Regions from separate parts of the Paenibacillus sp. 01L418 genome, predicted to be linked through region 1. Evidence: riboswitches for the same ligand, from Rfam matches in the RefSeq annotation. Region 1 holds a riboswitch; each other region holds the start of a gene.
What was found. Region 1 has a riboswitch for cyclic di-GMP ahead of AC1DSE_RS22865 (transglutaminase-like domain-containing protein). Riboswitches for the same ligand answer to the same signal wherever they lie in the genome.
Positions count from the first base shown of each region.

Region 2: another riboswitch for cyclic di-GMP. It lies ahead of AC1DSE_RS27605 (methyl-accepting chemotaxis protein); the one in region 1 lies ahead of AC1DSE_RS22865 (transglutaminase-like domain-containing protein).
Region 3: another riboswitch for cyclic di-GMP. It lies ahead of AC1DSE_RS03160 (SpaA isopeptide-forming pilin-related protein); the one in region 1 lies ahead of AC1DSE_RS22865 (transglutaminase-like domain-containing protein).
Region 4: another riboswitch for cyclic di-GMP. It lies ahead of AC1DSE_RS21830 (EAL domain-containing protein); the one in region 1 lies ahead of AC1DSE_RS22865 (transglutaminase-like domain-containing protein).

Region 1 covers NZ_JBFTSN010000238.1:5,590-9,754, reverse strand. Annotated here, with positions in the region: gene AC1DSE_RS22865 (transglutaminase-like domain-containing protein) at 292-1,101, opposite strand; cyclic di-GMP riboswitch class I at 1,114-1,192, opposite strand; cyclic di-GMP riboswitch class I at 1,242-1,320, opposite strand; gene lysS (lysine--tRNA ligase) at 1,487-3,007, opposite strand; gene greA (transcription elongation factor GreA) at 3,176-3,652, opposite strand; partial or broken gene AC1DSE_RS22850 (tRNA-dihydrouridine synthase) at 4,072-4,165, opposite strand, start outside.
Region 2 covers NZ_JBFTSN010000361.1:303-3,826, reverse strand. Annotated here, with positions in the region: gene AC1DSE_RS27610 (DUF1836 domain-containing protein) at 254-1,024, shown strand; cyclic di-GMP riboswitch class I at 1,097-1,181, shown strand; gene AC1DSE_RS27605 (methyl-accepting chemotaxis protein) at 1,267-3,024, shown strand; partial or broken gene AC1DSE_RS27600 (ATP-binding protein) at 3,188-3,524, shown strand, end outside.
Region 3 covers NZ_JBFTSN010000012.1:3,536-7,700, forward strand. Annotated here, with positions in the region: gene AC1DSE_RS03155 (response regulator) at 1-217, shown strand, start outside; gene AC1DSE_RS03160 (SpaA isopeptide-forming pilin-related protein) at 383-1,972, opposite strand; cyclic di-GMP riboswitch class II at 2,004-2,087, opposite strand; gene AC1DSE_RS03165 (hypothetical protein) at 2,333-2,794, shown strand; gene AC1DSE_RS03170 (ATP-dependent helicase ComFA) at 2,989-4,165, shown strand, end outside.
Region 4 covers NZ_JBFTSN010000218.1:998-5,162, forward strand. Annotated here, with positions in the region: partial or broken gene AC1DSE_RS21830 (EAL domain-containing protein) at 1-1,833, opposite strand, end outside; cyclic di-GMP riboswitch class I at 1,918-2,003, opposite strand; gene AC1DSE_RS21835 (metallophosphoesterase) at 2,120-4,165, opposite strand, start outside.

The sequences.
Region 1 (4,165 bases):
TATCGCTTTTTTCGCTTATCCCGAAGGATTTGCGAGGCAGTTATTACTCGTTGTTCAGTTTTCAAAGAGCAATCTTTTCTCTCTCGTCGACCGTGTATCTCGTTGGCGACCTAGATAATATATCATAGGCGTATATAGCATTGCAAGTGTTTTTTTTATTATTTACGAAAAAGTTTTCAACACTCCTATTTGCCTTCTAATTGCGCAATCGTTGCTTCGCTTCCTCCTCACCTATATTGAAGAAAGACATAAAAAAACGAGCTCTGCGATTTCCGCAAGCTCGTATAACTTCTAATATGTTTTTGTAACTGTATATTGAGCTGCATCCTTGATAAGCTCATACTTTTTCTTGCCCTTCTTTAGACCCGCATCAACTGTCGTATCAATCGTAACCCATTTCCCATCCAAGTACACTTCGTTCCAAGCATGATAAACATCCACATAAGTAGATTGTCCCATCAAGAGCTTCGTAGGGATATCCACGCTCCGCAGCATTGCCGCAAACAATGAAGCGTATCCGTAGCAGATATCCTTTCTCGATTTAAATGTGCGATCAATATTGGGGAGGTAATCAACTGACAGATTAGCAGCTAATTGATTATCATAACTTACATTCGTAATAATATACTCGTAGATTGCCTTTACTTTCTCCATATCCGTTTTTTTATTGCTCGCTAATTCTTTTGCCTTGACGATGGCGCTGCTCGCATTCGACCAGTCAATGTTCTGGATGGAATTCAAGTACAAAACCTTGTTGTCTTTCAAATCAAGCGTCACCGTTTCTTTCTTCGCCAGTTTGTATTTGTTGCCTGTTGTATTCTCTAGAACAGATATCGTATATTCGCCATTGCCAAGCTGCAATGGAAACTTCTCAGCTGTTTTTCCGCCGGTTAGATTATATGTATAGTTTGATGCGCCTTTTGCGATCATAAGCTTCGTTTTCACTTTAGTGTTCACTGCATATTGTACGGAGACAACACCTTTATCTAAATTCCCCGTATTGAGCCAATCAGAAGAGTCCGCTTCATTTGCCTGAACGACCGTTACATGGATGGATGCAAAAAGAACAAAAGCTGCGATGACTAACATAAATTTACGCATGAATATACTCCCTTCGGTAGCTGGCTGCCATCTTACGGAAGGCCCTTTAGCTTTGCGTCCCTACCTTTCGATAGGTTTGCCATTATCGTGTGAAGCGCTATGTGATGAATTTCCCTATAAAAACAAAAAAAGCCTGTTCATTCGGTAGCTGGCTGCCATCATACGGAAGGCCCTTTAGCTTTGCGTCCCTACCTTTCGATAGGTTTGCCGTTATCGTGTAGCGCTTTATTAGTTCTATTCTACCATATGAATCTAGCAAATCAATAGATTGTACTACAATATCAATCATAATTTGAATGTTTTTAAGGATTGTTGTTGCAAATTCTCGATATTAGAAAAAAAGAACCGTTGGCTGCTAAAAGCCAAACGGTTCCTTGTTTCTTTCTTATTCAGCAGAACGCTGATCTCTCATATGAGGGAACAACAGTACATCACGAATAGATGGAGCATCTGTTAGAAGCATGATCAATCGGTCGATACCGATTCCTAGTCCGCCTGTTGGCGGCATGCCGTATTCCAGAGCGCGGATAAAGTCTTCATCCATCTCATGCGCCTCGTCATTTCCATGCTCACGCTCAACAAGCTGCGACTCGAAACGCTCACGCTGATCAATCGGATCGTTAAGCTCCGTAAATGCATTAGCATGCTCACGTGCTACGATGAATAGCTCAAAACGATCGGTGAAGCGTGGATCTGCTTCGCTCTTCTTAGCAAGCGGCGAAATAGCAACCGGATGTCCTGTAACAAAGGTTGGCTGAATAAGCGTGTGCTCACCGAACTGTTCAAAGAAAGCGTTGAGAATATGACCAAACGTCATATGCGGATCAACGGCAACTTTGTGTTCTTTCGCCAAACGATGGGCTTCCTCGTCGCTCATTTCCACGCCGAAATCTACGCCAGTCGTTTCTTTGACAAGCTCAACCATGCTGACACGGCGCCACTGAGGTGTCAAATCAATTTCTTGGCCTTGATAAGTGATTTTCGTTGTTCCAAGAACCTCTTGCGCAATATGTGCGATGACATTCTCTGTCAATGCCATAATATCCTTGTAATCCGCATAAGCCTCGTAAAGCTCAATCATTGTAAACTCTGGATTGTGGCGAGTCGAAATCCCCTCATTCCGGTATACACGGCCGATCTCATATACTTTCTCCAATCCGCCTACAATCAGTCGCTTCAAATGAAGCTCGATTGCAATACGCATGTAGAGCTGCATGTCCAGCGCATTATGATGCGTTTCGAAAGGGCGTGCTGCAGCACCGCCTGCAATGGAATGCAGCGTTGGTGTTTCTACTTCTAAATACCCGCGGGAATCTAGGTAGCGACGCATGGATTGAATGATTTTGGAACGAGTAATAAAGGTTTGTTGGACGTCGGGATTCACGATAAGGTCAACATAACGCTGACGATAACGAAGCTCTACGTCTTTCAAGCCATGATATTTATCAGGCAATGGAAGAAGCGACTTTGTCAAAACTTCAATATCACGCGCTTTGACAGAGACTTCGCCTGTATTCGTTTTGAATACAACGCCTACTACGCCAATGATGTCACCGATATCCAGCAAGTCAAAAGCTGCAAACTTATGCTCTTCAACGGAATCTTTACGAACATAAATTTGAACCTTGCCGCTCAAATCTTGAATCGTAGCAAAACCCGCTTTGCCCATGCCGCGTTTCTGCATAATACGGCCAGCAATACGCACTTCAACCGCTTTTTCTTCTATTTCTTCTTTGCTGAGCCCTTCATAGGCTTGTACAATATCTTTGGCGTTATGAGTGCGTTCGAACTTTCGGCCGAATGGATCCACACCTAACCCTCTAAGCTCGTCCAATTTGTTTCTGCGAATTTGCAAGAGCTCACTTAGCTCCTGCTGTTCATTGTTTTCTTGTTCCACTTCTTTCATCTCCTTGATCATTCGGCAAAAGCAAGCAGCTGTCACCGGATTCATGCAGCAAAATCTCGTTTCGCAATAAAATATAAGCAATGTATAGACCTGTAATATACGTTCTTATATTTTAAACGTTCAAAAAGCTTCCTACAAGGAAGCTTTTTGAACCGCTCATAGCAAACATTATTTTTTGATATCGAGAATTTTGTATTGAATAATGCCGACTGGTACGCTAACTTCGACAACGGTGCCTTTTTTCTTGCCTAAAATCGCTTTACCAACCGGGCTTTCATTTGAAATCTTGTTTTGCAAAGGATCGGCTTCCGCTGTACCAACAATGGAATAATCCATTGTGTCGCCATACTCCATATCCTCAACCGTTACGATCGAACCGATGCTCACGGTATCAATATCAATATCGTCATTATTTATAATACGCGCATTGCGCAACATTTTCTCAAGGGTAAGAACGCGGCCTTCGATAAATGCTTGCTCATTCTTCGCATCTTCATATTCCGAGTTTTCGCTTATATCACCATAGCCAATTGCTACTTTAATACGTTCAGCTACTTCACGACGCTTGACCGACTTTAGGTTCTCTAATTCATCTTCGAGCTTTCGCAGCCCTTCTTGAGTCAGAATGATTTGCTTATCGTTCATCTTTCCGATTCTCCTGTCATGTGACTAATTTTTCATACCTTGTATGAATTCACTGTTACCTAATATATTACGCTTCTTATTCCTCATACCAACTGTTGTTTGAAGCGCTCTTGATGTCTTCGTTAGATTATATTGCACGATTATATTGCAAAGTTACCCTGAATGTCAATCAAAGCCAGACGACCCATTGAAACCGTTTCATTTCTGAAATGTAGAGCAGAAGCCGCATGATAGCGGCTTTTGTCGAATGGTGTCGGCTCGCTCCCGTTACGGGGTAAATCGCATAACCGATCTATTTGTATTTTAGTAAGCGTCTACTTCTGCAGAACCCGCTTCATTGCTGAAACAGCACTGACAGCTTGGAATTCTTCGTCCTCTCCAAGCGAGTGGACGTAGTTTTCCAAAATCGCTACCATCGGATCACAGCCGGTATGTTCGAGCAGCCTTTTTGCATCCTCTGGTGAGAAAACGTCGCCATTCCCAATTACGGGAATCGATACCGCTACTTTGACA
Region 2 (3,524 bases), on a different contig from region 1:
CGTTTTTCACTACCCTTTTATGTTTATATTTTTTTTATTCTTATGATCTACTATAACGAATGATTACATGATATGACAAATGCCATATCCAACGGTAACAGCCTTATACGCGCTTTAAAAGCGATTTAACGAGAATGAAAGGCTTATTCTCATTGATTTTCGAGCCTTTACAAGCGTCATTCTCCGGCATATGATGAGTTCATATGAACTTGTAATATAGGAATGCAAGACGAATGCGCGAGGAGGAAGCGATATGGAGTCCTTTACGCTTACTCGAAAAGAGATGGCTTGCTTGCTGCTGGCTCTGGACGGAAAGTATAATTTGAAGCCACTGCAAGTGCTGCAAGCCGCATGGACCAAAACGCATCAATGTGACTTGGAGAAAGGCACGGGACTGCCTGCATTTATGTCTACGCTGCTGCCTCCAATTATTGAAAAGCTCATTAAAGGAAATGAGATTAAAGGCTTTTCACTACATGAAATTGCTGCGTTGGGCCAACTAATCGAATATTCGAATCTGTCGATTACCTCCATGCAAAACTGGGTAAAGCGAGATTTCAAACCTTATTTCGATTGTCCGAAAGCTGGGAAAAAATATTCTCTGAACCAAGCTGCGTTATTATTCATTATTGATGATTTAAAGTCAAATCTTGATTTTGAATCAATACGCAAGCTTTTTGAGATCGTATTCAAGAAACCAGAGGATGAAGCAGACGATTTAGTTGGGCCTATTGAATTATATGCATCTTATACCAGTATGTTTGAGGAGCTAGATGCGAATAACGATCAACTGCTCGACATTTCCGGTCATTTGAAGGAAAATCCGCATCAAGATTTATTGACAGAGCATGTCATTCGCTCTTCAGCGAATCAATTTGCAAGCAGATTGCCGAATTTAACGGAAAAACAATGGGAAGCGGTGCGAAATATTTTGCTCGTTGCGGTTATTTCCATCCAAACCTCCTATTTTCATTCGTTAGCAAGGCGTTATTGCAATGCAACCTTATTTTTAGCCACAGAATAAATATGGTTCAAGGGATGACAAATTCACTAAATAGTCCTATACTGGTTTAAGTTGTAAACTACAAAATAGACAAACTGAAAAAGGCAAACTTGTTGAAAGACAAGGACGCAAAGTTATGGGCCTAAGGTGTACGCACTATGGCTGCCAGACCGCCGGAAGGATAATAAGCTAACTGAGCTGTCCGCCTCCTGTGGCTGGATAGCTTTTTTTGTTTTCAGGAGACAGAGGAGAGAGCAAGCAGGATGGTTTTTAAGGATAGGATAGAGAGAGCAAAAATACTGTTTAAGAAATTGAGTTTGAAGAAAATAACGAGCAAATTATTGCTTGTTACCGCAATCATCACACTTTTTAATGTAGGCTCGGGCGTTTTGATTTATTTTCAAAATCATTCAGTAGCAACCTCAGTCGAAGGCTCAGAGGAATTGCAGCGTGCTGAACGCAATTATCAAGGTATATCGAATAGGCTGCTGAAAGTGATGCTTCTAATGGTAGATGCCATTGAAAATGGCAAAAGCGATGCAACGCTGATCATGAAGGATTTGGAAACGATGCCTGCCAACATCGATGAATTAGAGAAACAGCTTATCGATATGGATAAGAAATATCCGCCTGCAACGGAAGATGGTCCTTATTATGCGAATCAGGTTAATGTTCTTAAGCTTGCATTAGATAACTTGAAAGTGACGAATACAGATGTGAGTGGATTATCATCAGATGAGAAATCGCTCCGCATAAGCAATCTAATAAGCGTATATACCGTCATTCTAAGTTATTCCAACGATACAATGCACGAGCGTTTGACCGCAGACGCTAACGCGACGCAGAAGCTTCTCGATAAAGACATATCCAGTGCGAACCTTATTGTGCTTATAAATGTCATTTTGCTAGCTATTCTTCCTGCTATTATGATTTTTGTCATCTCACAATCGATTAGAACAGGACTTGTAGGCATTACAAAAAGAATTAAGCAGTATGGCAATAATGATTTTACAAGTCAAGAAAAACTCGTTCGCTCTGACGAATTTGGCGATCTTGACCACGCTTTGGCTAATATGGGCGATCAGCTGCGAGAAACGATTAAAGCTACGCTTGAAGTGAGCGAATCTGTGCTCCACATTTCGAATAATATGGATAATATGATTGGTATTAATCGAAAAGCATCAGAGGATGTAAATGGCCAAGTGGAGCTGGGCAGAAAAGTGTTGCTGTCGCAGTATGACGATGCTTCATCCATTTCGGCAGTTACGGAAGAAATCTCAGCAAGCTCTCAGCAAATTGCTGCGTCGAGTGAATACATAAACAATGATATGCAAAATATGAAGCAATCATCTCATAACGGCACGCAGCAGATGGCTGGCGTGGTCTCGATGGTAAATGAAACAGTAGACCAGTTCTCAAAGCTAACTGAAGCTTTCGAAACGATGAATGAACGATATAACAATGTAGCTAAGTTTTTGAACGGCATTCAGGATTTGAACACACAGACGAATTTGTTGTCACTGAACGCATCCATTGAATCGGCAAGAGCGGGTGAGCATGGCAGAGGGTTCGCAGTTGTCGCTGATGAGATCCGCAAGCTGTCCAGTCAGACCGATATGATCTCGAAGCAGATCACGAAGGAGCTGACACTCATACAAAGCGATGTGGCAGCAAGCAGCCGCACGATCGGCAGCTTCGCGAATGTTATTAACACGACTCGTCAAGCATCCGAAACCGCAAGCAGCACATTCCAAGCATTGGAATCACAAAGCAGCATGCTGTCAGATCAAGTGAGCGAGATTTCTACGGCAATTAGTGAAATTACAACAGGCATGTCTCATATCGTGTCTGCAGTAGACAAGCTATTGACGACGTCTTCAGAAGTGAATGGGAAAATGGAACATATGAGCGAGCTTTCAGTTAAGCAAAATGATATATCCGATGATTTGCGCACGCTTGCGGAGAAGCTTTCACTTTCCTCGCAGGATTTGAAGGAGAAAGCATCTGTTTTCAAAGTGTAAGCAACAATAAATGATAATCGAGTGAGGCAGGCAGCATCCATAGGATTTGGGTGCTGCCTGCCTCTTTGTGCAAATAAAGAAGGATAAGCGAGTATAATGCCGAATCAATGAATGGAATAGACCAATAAAAAACAGATCCACTATGGGAGACAGGATGAGCGAAATGAACTTTCAAGTTAATTTACAAGGGATGATCGAGCTTCTCTCAAAGCATTTATATTCTAGCCCAGGCGTGTTCATTAGGGAATTGCTGCAAAATGGCGTTGATGCGATTACAGCACGCAAACGGCTTGGACATCGTTTTGATGCACGCGTAACAGTTGAAATTTACGGTTCTCGAACGATTGCCGTTCACGATAATGGGATAGGCTTGTCCGAATCCGAAATCCAGCTTTTCTTGGCTCAAATCGGAAGTACCTCCAAGCGTGACGAAATGGATTCAGCAGATGACTATATTGGACAATTTGGCGTGGGTTTGCTGTCCTGCTTCGTAGTGAGCG
Region 3 (4,165 bases), on a different contig from region 1:
GTTCGTTGCTGGCGATGAAAGCCCATTAACACGCCGTGAGGCAGAGGTGTTAAGGCTTATGGCAGAGGGCAAGAGCAATAAGCTTATTGGAGAGTTTTTATTCATTAGCGAAAAGACGGTTAAAAACCATGTGAGCAGCATTTTGCAAAAGATGGAAGTTGATGACCGTACGCAAGCTGTTATCCAATCGATCAAATATGGATGGGTTACCCTGTAGTAGCCTTTTTGATCATTACTTACATATCGAGCAAACCCCCGTATCGGTTGATACGGGGGTTTTTGTTTGCATAAAAGGTTGCCTTGCGATGGTTGTGTAAAAGAAAAACACTCCTAAGCTGTATAAAACCAGCCTAAGAGTGCGTGGTGAAACATATAATCTTAACTATTTTCTTTGTTTTTGTCTGCGAAGAGAAATGAATCCCGCTGAAAGGGCAAATGCCCCGATGAGATAATAAGGAACCGGACTGCTTTCGCCTGTTTTTGGCAGAGTAGCAAGCGGGACTTGATCTTCATCTACAGCAACAACAGGATCGATTGGCGGCTCGCCTTCTCCACCTTCAGTAACTCCTCCAACAGGTGGATCTTCATCATCAATTTCAACAATAGGTGTTGCTTCAGGTGATGATGTAGGTGTTGTCGTTACTGTAGTTGTTGCAGTAGGCGTGTTGTTAGGCGTGATCACAGGTGTGGAAGGTGGTGTATTGTTAGGTGTACTCTCAGGTGTAGGAGTTGGTGTAGCTGTAGGCGTGCTCTCAGGTGTAGGAGTTGGTGTAGCTGTAGGTGTGCTCTCAGGTGTAGGAGTTGGTGTAGCTGTAGGCGTGCTCTCAGGTGTAGGAGTTGGTGTAGCTGTAGGCGTGCTCTCAGGTGTAGAAGTTGGAGTAGCAGTAGGTGTCGATGACGGTGTTGGAGTAGGCGTAGAGCAGGTTTCGCCTTCATTCACAAGCGAAAGCTCTTTCTCCTTGCCCCAATGGATCTTCAGCGTATTAGGTACAGCTTGTGGATCAGTTGGGTTGACGAGCTCCGTATTCGTTGAAAAGCTTACGGAACCTTTTCCAGGTATTACGCCGTTTCCTGTTTGAGTGGAATTCGGAATTTCCCATGAATAAGAAACCTCGATGTCACTCTCGTTGCTTACTTTCCATGTTCTTGTTTTATTTGGATCGGCGGAGCAGGCTGTTTCAAGTTTGAGCTTAGCCGTATTGATAACTGCTTTTTGCACAGAGTTATCTGTGGTTACTACGATCTGCTGGGTAGCCACTAAATCGGTGGTAAAGCCATCTAAGGTTAATTCTTTTAGTGTATAGGTACCGATAGGCAATTCGTTGAATTGCAAAATACCGTCACTATTGGTAACACCGCTTTTGACTAATTTACCGTCTTTCCAAAGCTCGAAGGTAATGCCTGCATGTGGAGCGCCCTCGACATCATTTAAATGTTTATTGATGATGATACTACCCGTACAGCTGTTCGAAAGCTTTAGATTCCATGCTAAAATTTTGTCACCATGAGCGCCGGGACCTAATGTCTTAATTAAATCTCCGCTATAGATATCTAATTGATAAGGCAAGCATCTTGGAATGTTAATCGTAACGGAGTAAGTACCTGCTTTTGGATATATAATAGACTGTCCCTCAAAAAATGTTTGCTTGTTGTATGGAATGGTTGTATCGCCGGGTCCAGGTGCCCAGTCAGCAGGGCCTTCATAGCCGGAGAAGCTGACTCTAACACAATCTTTTAACGTCTGGAACGTAGCGGTAGCTGTTCCGTTATTATTGACTACGATATTGGAATGCGTGGCAATGACATCCTTGCGATCCGATGAGTACTGTGGACAGCTATTCTCATCTACGAGTGCTGCAGCATTCGTACCTTGATTGCTATCACCTTCGGCCATGGCAATGGAACTAAGCGACAACGAAAAAATTAATAACAGAGCCAGGGCTAAACTGATTTTTTTCCTAAAATAACGCATCTTTCACTCTCCTCTTAGATACGTAGTGGGGTTCCAAGAGGGCCGGTTACACTACTAGCTCCATATAATCCAAGTGTCCAATTGTAGATTATACTTCATCGCTTCCCTAGTTATTTTGATTGTGAAAATCCACTCTCCCTTTCTATATGCGTGCACCGGTTAGATATGCATGCTTTCATATTAAAATGATAACATGTATTGGAAATTGCTCAAGGGTGTTTCTTTGTCAGAAAATGACTAATAATCATCATAAAGCAGAATATATTTTTGGCATAACACACATTTTGTCACCTTGTCCCTTGATTGCGGAACCAGTGGGCTCTTCATGGCATATAGTGTCACAAAGAGGAGGTGGCCGCCATGTTTGAACTTCTACTTCTTGTTATTGGCTGTTATGCTTTGGCTGCATTGTCGGTGCATCTGGCGTATCGAATTTGGCGAGGGCGCCAGCAATCCAGCAAGCATTATGTGCTCGTAGCTGACGTTCAGCAAAACAATATGGAATGGTATGTACGTTCGCTGTTTTCTTTCTCTCGGCGAATGGGGAAAAATGTTCGTTTGACGATCGTAGATCAAGGGGTTACAGAGGAGACACTGGCTATTGTTGAACGATTAGCTAGAAGGGGCGATGAGGTCAGGATTCACTCTAATGGATCTAATCCGTTGTCTGGAAGCGAAGACGGTAAGCGCTCTCAAACAGAGGGTGTGGATGGAACTCAGCTGCTGTGGCTGCTTCAAGCAGAAGGAGTTGTGTCGCTTTCTGATCATGCGGTGCTAATTGATTTGCAAAATCCGACAGATTTGTCGAAAATGCCATTTTAGTATATACTCTACGGTAATGAAATAGTCGGAGTGAAGCACACTCAATAACGCAAATGCGTTGTTGGGTGTGCTTTTTTTTGTTTACCGTGCTTGCCAACATCATTCTCCTTTTGTCTGGGAAGGGAGAGGCTATAGTTAACTTAACAGATGAATAATGAAATCAGTTCTATAAAGTGTCGAGGGAGCGAATAGAGATGAAGGCACAATTGTATGTTGTGAAAGTGAATGGATGCTGGCAGGCTCGACTTACCATCAAGGCAATGGTGGATAAATACTTCTGGATGCATGGAGCGTTTGGTGAAGCGGGATTCTTGAACAACGAGATCGCAGAGGAGGGATGGCTGCTAAAAGAAGAACTGCCGCTCGGGGATGCGTGCGTTGCAGTGGAGCTTTGGGATGCGGCTATAAAACGTGGCAGTGTCGGCAGAAACGGTGCGAGTAAAAGCTTAAATGAAGGAGGACGAAATACTGATTATGAGGCGATTGAGTTATTGGCCGCATGTGCGGAGGAAGCAAAAGCTGATGGGGCGAGTGGAGATGCAGCAGCTGGCGGGTTGAATAGTAGTAATCAGAAATCTAGCGAGCTGGAGAGAAATTATCGGAAATACAGTGGTGGAGTAGAGCAAGCAGTTCATAATGGCAAGATTAGTTTGGGGAGTCGTTGGCGCTTTTTGGGTAGTCGAGGGAAGCGGAAAGGAGCGTTGGCGATAGAGAGGCTTTTTGGTTTAGTGGAGAGGTGGGAGAAGGTAAGGGGCGCTGTGGTTGGGGAAATCGGAGGAGAAGCGATTGCGAATAATGGTGAAAAGCGTAGCAGCGCTAAGGGTTTGGGTGGCGAGGAGGCGGGAGTTTATAGCGCTGAAGAGCTGGGAGAGTTTGCGGCAGGAGCGAAGCTTGCCGCGGGTATGCTGCAGGGACGTGCGCTTTTGCGAAGCGAGGCGCACGCCCTGTTGTCTAGCGCAAGCTGTCCCGGTGCCGCGTCAAGCTGGAGAGAATTGCTCCAGCTTGCTTCGCTGCTCGGGCAGGTGCGCCTGAGCGGATCAATAGCCGCCGTGGGTGGCGGGCGATTGGACGCTTTGGGGCGCCGCAGGCGGGAGCGCAGCTGTTTGCGCTGTGGGAGCGGCGAGGCGCAAATGCACCGCACGGCATGTGCAGCGTGCGGGCGGCACTGCGCCTATTGCATGGCGTGCATTGGGATGGGGCGAAGCCGGGAATGTGAGCTGCTTATTACGGGGCAGCGCGCGGGGTTGAATTGGGCAGAGACGACGGTTCGCGGCTCTGGTAAGGGGTTGAGGCCGCTGACGTATGAACAGCGGCTTGATAAATGGGGGCTTAGCCCTGCGCAGACAGCTGCAGCAGCCAAGGCGCTGCAGT
Region 4 (4,165 bases), on a different contig from region 1:
TTCAGACGGAGCAACCAATCCCCAATCCGGATGATTCCAGCGCAGCAGCGCCTCAACGCCAACAATTTCCATCGTTTGCGAATGTACGCGAGGCATATAATGAAGGAACAGCTCTCCTCTTTCCTGCGCTTTACGCAAATCATTGCTGAGTGAAAATAATTTGAATGATTGCACATTTAAAGAAGCGGAATAGCACTGTGATTGGTTGCTGCCTCTGGACTTCGCATGATAAAGAGCCGCATTCGCATTTTTCATCAACTGCTCCACCGAGCTCCCATCGCCAGGCGATTGACTGATTCCAATACTTGCAGTTACATTCAGCTCATATCCTTCTATCAAAAATTGCTCATTGATAAGCCTAATAATAGTAGCTGCCATATCCTTAATTTCGTTTTGCTGCTTTACATCAGCTATAATAATTGCAAATTCGTCTCCGCCAAGTCGGAATACGGTTTGGCCATCACGTAAATTGCTCATCAATCGGAAGGCGATTTGTTTCAGCAGCTCATCCCCAATCGGATGCCCCAGCGTATCATTTACATATTTGAAACGATCCACGTCAATCAGCATGATCGCCAGCCTCTGCTTAAAATACTCGCTTACCCTTAGCTGCTTATCTAGCTGGTCTTCAAACATTCTGCGATTTGGCATCTCCGTTAAATAATCGTGGTAAGCCAAATATTGATTTAATTCCTCAGCCTTGCTTCGATCCGTAATATCAAGGACTACGCCAACGATCGCTTGCTCACCCATATTTGACACTTGATTATAGTGCACTTCGCAATGAATATTCGTCCCATCTTGTTTAATGGCTCTGTGGCAGAAATTAGATAAAGACTGCCCCTCCTGTAACTTCGTTAGCTGATTAACGACGGCTTCACGGTCTGAGGGATGAATCGTCTGTATAATATCCATACCGATCAAGGAGTCATAACCGAACATTTTATTGAGCTGATCATTTGAATAAACGAAGTTGTTTTTCTGCGCGACAAAAATACCGACAATGGATTGCTCGACAATACTGCGGTATTTTAATTCGGTCTCAGTCAACGACTGCTCAATCATTTTTTGCTGCGTAATATCCTTGGCAATGCCGTAGACACCGATAAGCTTTTTATTAATAATGATTGGAATATTGGTCACATTAAATTCGACCGTTTGCCCTGTTCTCGTAATGCCTGTCGTATCATAGTTTTGAGGATTCAGCGTCTTGACCGTTTGCTCAAAATATTGAATCGTTTTATCCAGCGCTGCGGCATCTACAAATTTATGAAAACTATCATTAATAATTTCCTCTTTCGTATATCCAAAAAGTTGCTCAAGCACTGAATTGCATGACAAAAAACGCCCTTGTGCGTCTAAAGAAAAGACAGCATCAGGATTGTTTTCAAATATCGATTTATAAAGCTGCTCTTCTAGTGTGAGGCGATGCTGTATTTTTTTATTTTCCGTAACATCCTGAATCATGCCTATCGTCAACAATATCTCGTTTTCGGCATTCCGTATGAACGTAATGTTTTCCACCACATGTCTAACTTCACCGCCCTGACGAACGATTCTGTACTCGGAAACGCTTTCCTTTTTTGATTCAATTGCAAGGTGGAACTGCTCATTAACGCGCTCACGATCTTCGGGATGCACGAACTCAAAAAATTGTTCAATCGTCATCGAGAAATCAGATTTCATACCATATATTTCGAACATTTGATTCGACCAGGATGCTTCTCTGCGAATATGGTCAAACTCCCAGTAGCCTAAATTAGCTAACTTTTGAACAATATTAAAACTACCAACATTAACATTGCCATTAAAACGTTTAATCATTTGTTTCATTGCTAAATATCCCCTCTTATTCATAACGTAGGCGGTAACCTGAAGTTTTTAAGGAGAGGATATAGGTATGTTATCACTCATCCTTTTGGCAACCCAGCCACCTTTGGAAATTTCCTTTAGGCCTGTTGGCTTTGCGTCATTGTCTTTCGACAACTTTGCTTTTTACTAGGACTTTTTACATATACCAGTATTCCATATTATTCCGATATATACCATAACCAATTTCATAATAGGTCGAATGATGTAGAAAAACCTCCCATTTTGGGAGGTTTGGTATATTGATGATTTACAATCTAGGATCTATTTCCTTCTCTTTGGCAACCTCAAACAAAAGATTCGCAACAGCCGCTTGATATCCATCGTTTTCTGGAGCAATTTCAGCAAAAGGAATCGCCAGCATATGCTGTCCTAGCCGGTACTCGTTAAATGATGTACGAAGCTTTTGCGTAATATTTTTTTGCTTGATGAGCTTATTGTACTTGTGCGGAAATCTATAATCATAACCGTAAATAATAGACATGTATTCCTTATTGCGCACTTTCATATAGGGAACCGTGTACGGCTGAGGCATCTCCGGCTTAATCACGACACCTTCCATATGATTGTCTACCGTAAGCGTGTAGAAATATTTTTCTGCAAGCTCATAGCTCTCCGCATCAGACAGAACAAGCGTGATGAATGGATCGTCAGAGAGGAAACGATACATCTCCGAGGTTTTCCACGCTGGCAGCTGCTCGCTTCCGTCTACGTATACGATTTTGAGCAGCGAAAATGGCTTGTATTCAAGCTCCCCAGCCTCGGCATACAGCTCCAGCTGCCTCTTATACGTTTCATATGCTTTGATATGCTCATCAATTGGCCTGTTTTTCTCAAGAATAGAATGAACATGTTTAAAGTTTTGGTAGACGGCTAGGCCATATTTCTCATTAATAGCCCCTTTGCTAAGGTGAAACTGATCCTTTTCAAAACCACTTTCCTTGAAATCATGCGCAAGCTTTCCGAACGCTTCCTCGAATCCATTCGCCTTCAGGAATGCAAGCTCTGTCTCAAGCCCCTTCTCAATTGGCTTAAACTGCTTTTCGATGAGACCTTCTCCCAGCGCCTCCCATGGCAAAAGCTCGCCATCCAGCAGAAGCATCGATATATCGTTTTCCTTCATGTAGCTTCCGAATCTTTGCAGCAGTCGCTCATAAACAGCGGTTAGGTCAACCTTATTTATTTTGTACCCATTGCGGCTCACTGCAAAACATTGCTCGATATCTGCATGCAAATAAACATTGCAGCGTGATCCCATATATTTGGGCTGCAGCACGACCTCTTTAACACCGCGCTCCATAAAATAGTTCAGCCCTTTCCTCAGCGATTCCAGCTCACCCGCCGCTTCATCCTTATCTGCAGGAGACATGGTTCCTGAAATAAAGTTAATTTTATTGCGCGAGCAATACTGCAATCTGCGGGCTTCATCATCATCCAGCTCCTGCAGCGATACTTTGCGTTCCTCTTTGAAGAGAGCAGGAAGCTCGCCTTCCATGCCGGCTATTGCCGATTTCTGTGATTTGAAAGTCGGCTTCACCGACAGAGAAACCGAGGTTAGCAGATTGCCGTGAACTGCGCCTGAATCCAAATGGATTTTATTTCTGATCCGAAATGTTTGTTTAGCAGCCACATGTCCAAAAACATGATACGGCTGGTTTCCTGCTGCATCCCGCTTCAGAAACGCAAGCTGTGCTTCAATCGGCGCCGATCGGTCGAGTCTAAAATTGCGCTGATGACGGATCGAATTCACATCCAGCTTGCCAATATATTTGTTCTCGCATGGCGCGTGAGTCACATAATAGGATGGTCCTGATTTTCCTACCATTCTGTAGAAAGGCTTCGACAGCGATACGAGATGATTAAACTTCTGAAGCAGCTCAGCATCGCCTCTCAGCACCTCAGTCGAATCGAAGTAGGCATGCAGCAGCTCCTCTTCCACACCTTTGATTTCACCACGCATATATTTATGGACGAAGTTTTCATGATTGCCAAGCACAAACAAAAACTTATCCTGATTCGTATATAGGAAATCAATGATTTCCTTAGTGCGGCTTCCCTTATCGATCCAATCTCCAACGAGCAATACTTTTGTACCGCTGACCTTTCCTGTCTCAACCAATACATTGCCCTCTAGTTGAAACCCATGGCTAACGAGCAAAGCCTTCAGCTCATCCACACATTCGTGAACGTCACCGACGATAATCGTCTTCTGGTCCAGCGGTAAAAAAACGTCCAAATACTCAGCAGCATCCTCGATTATAATCTTATAATCCGGATTCGCAACCTTATCCATAGG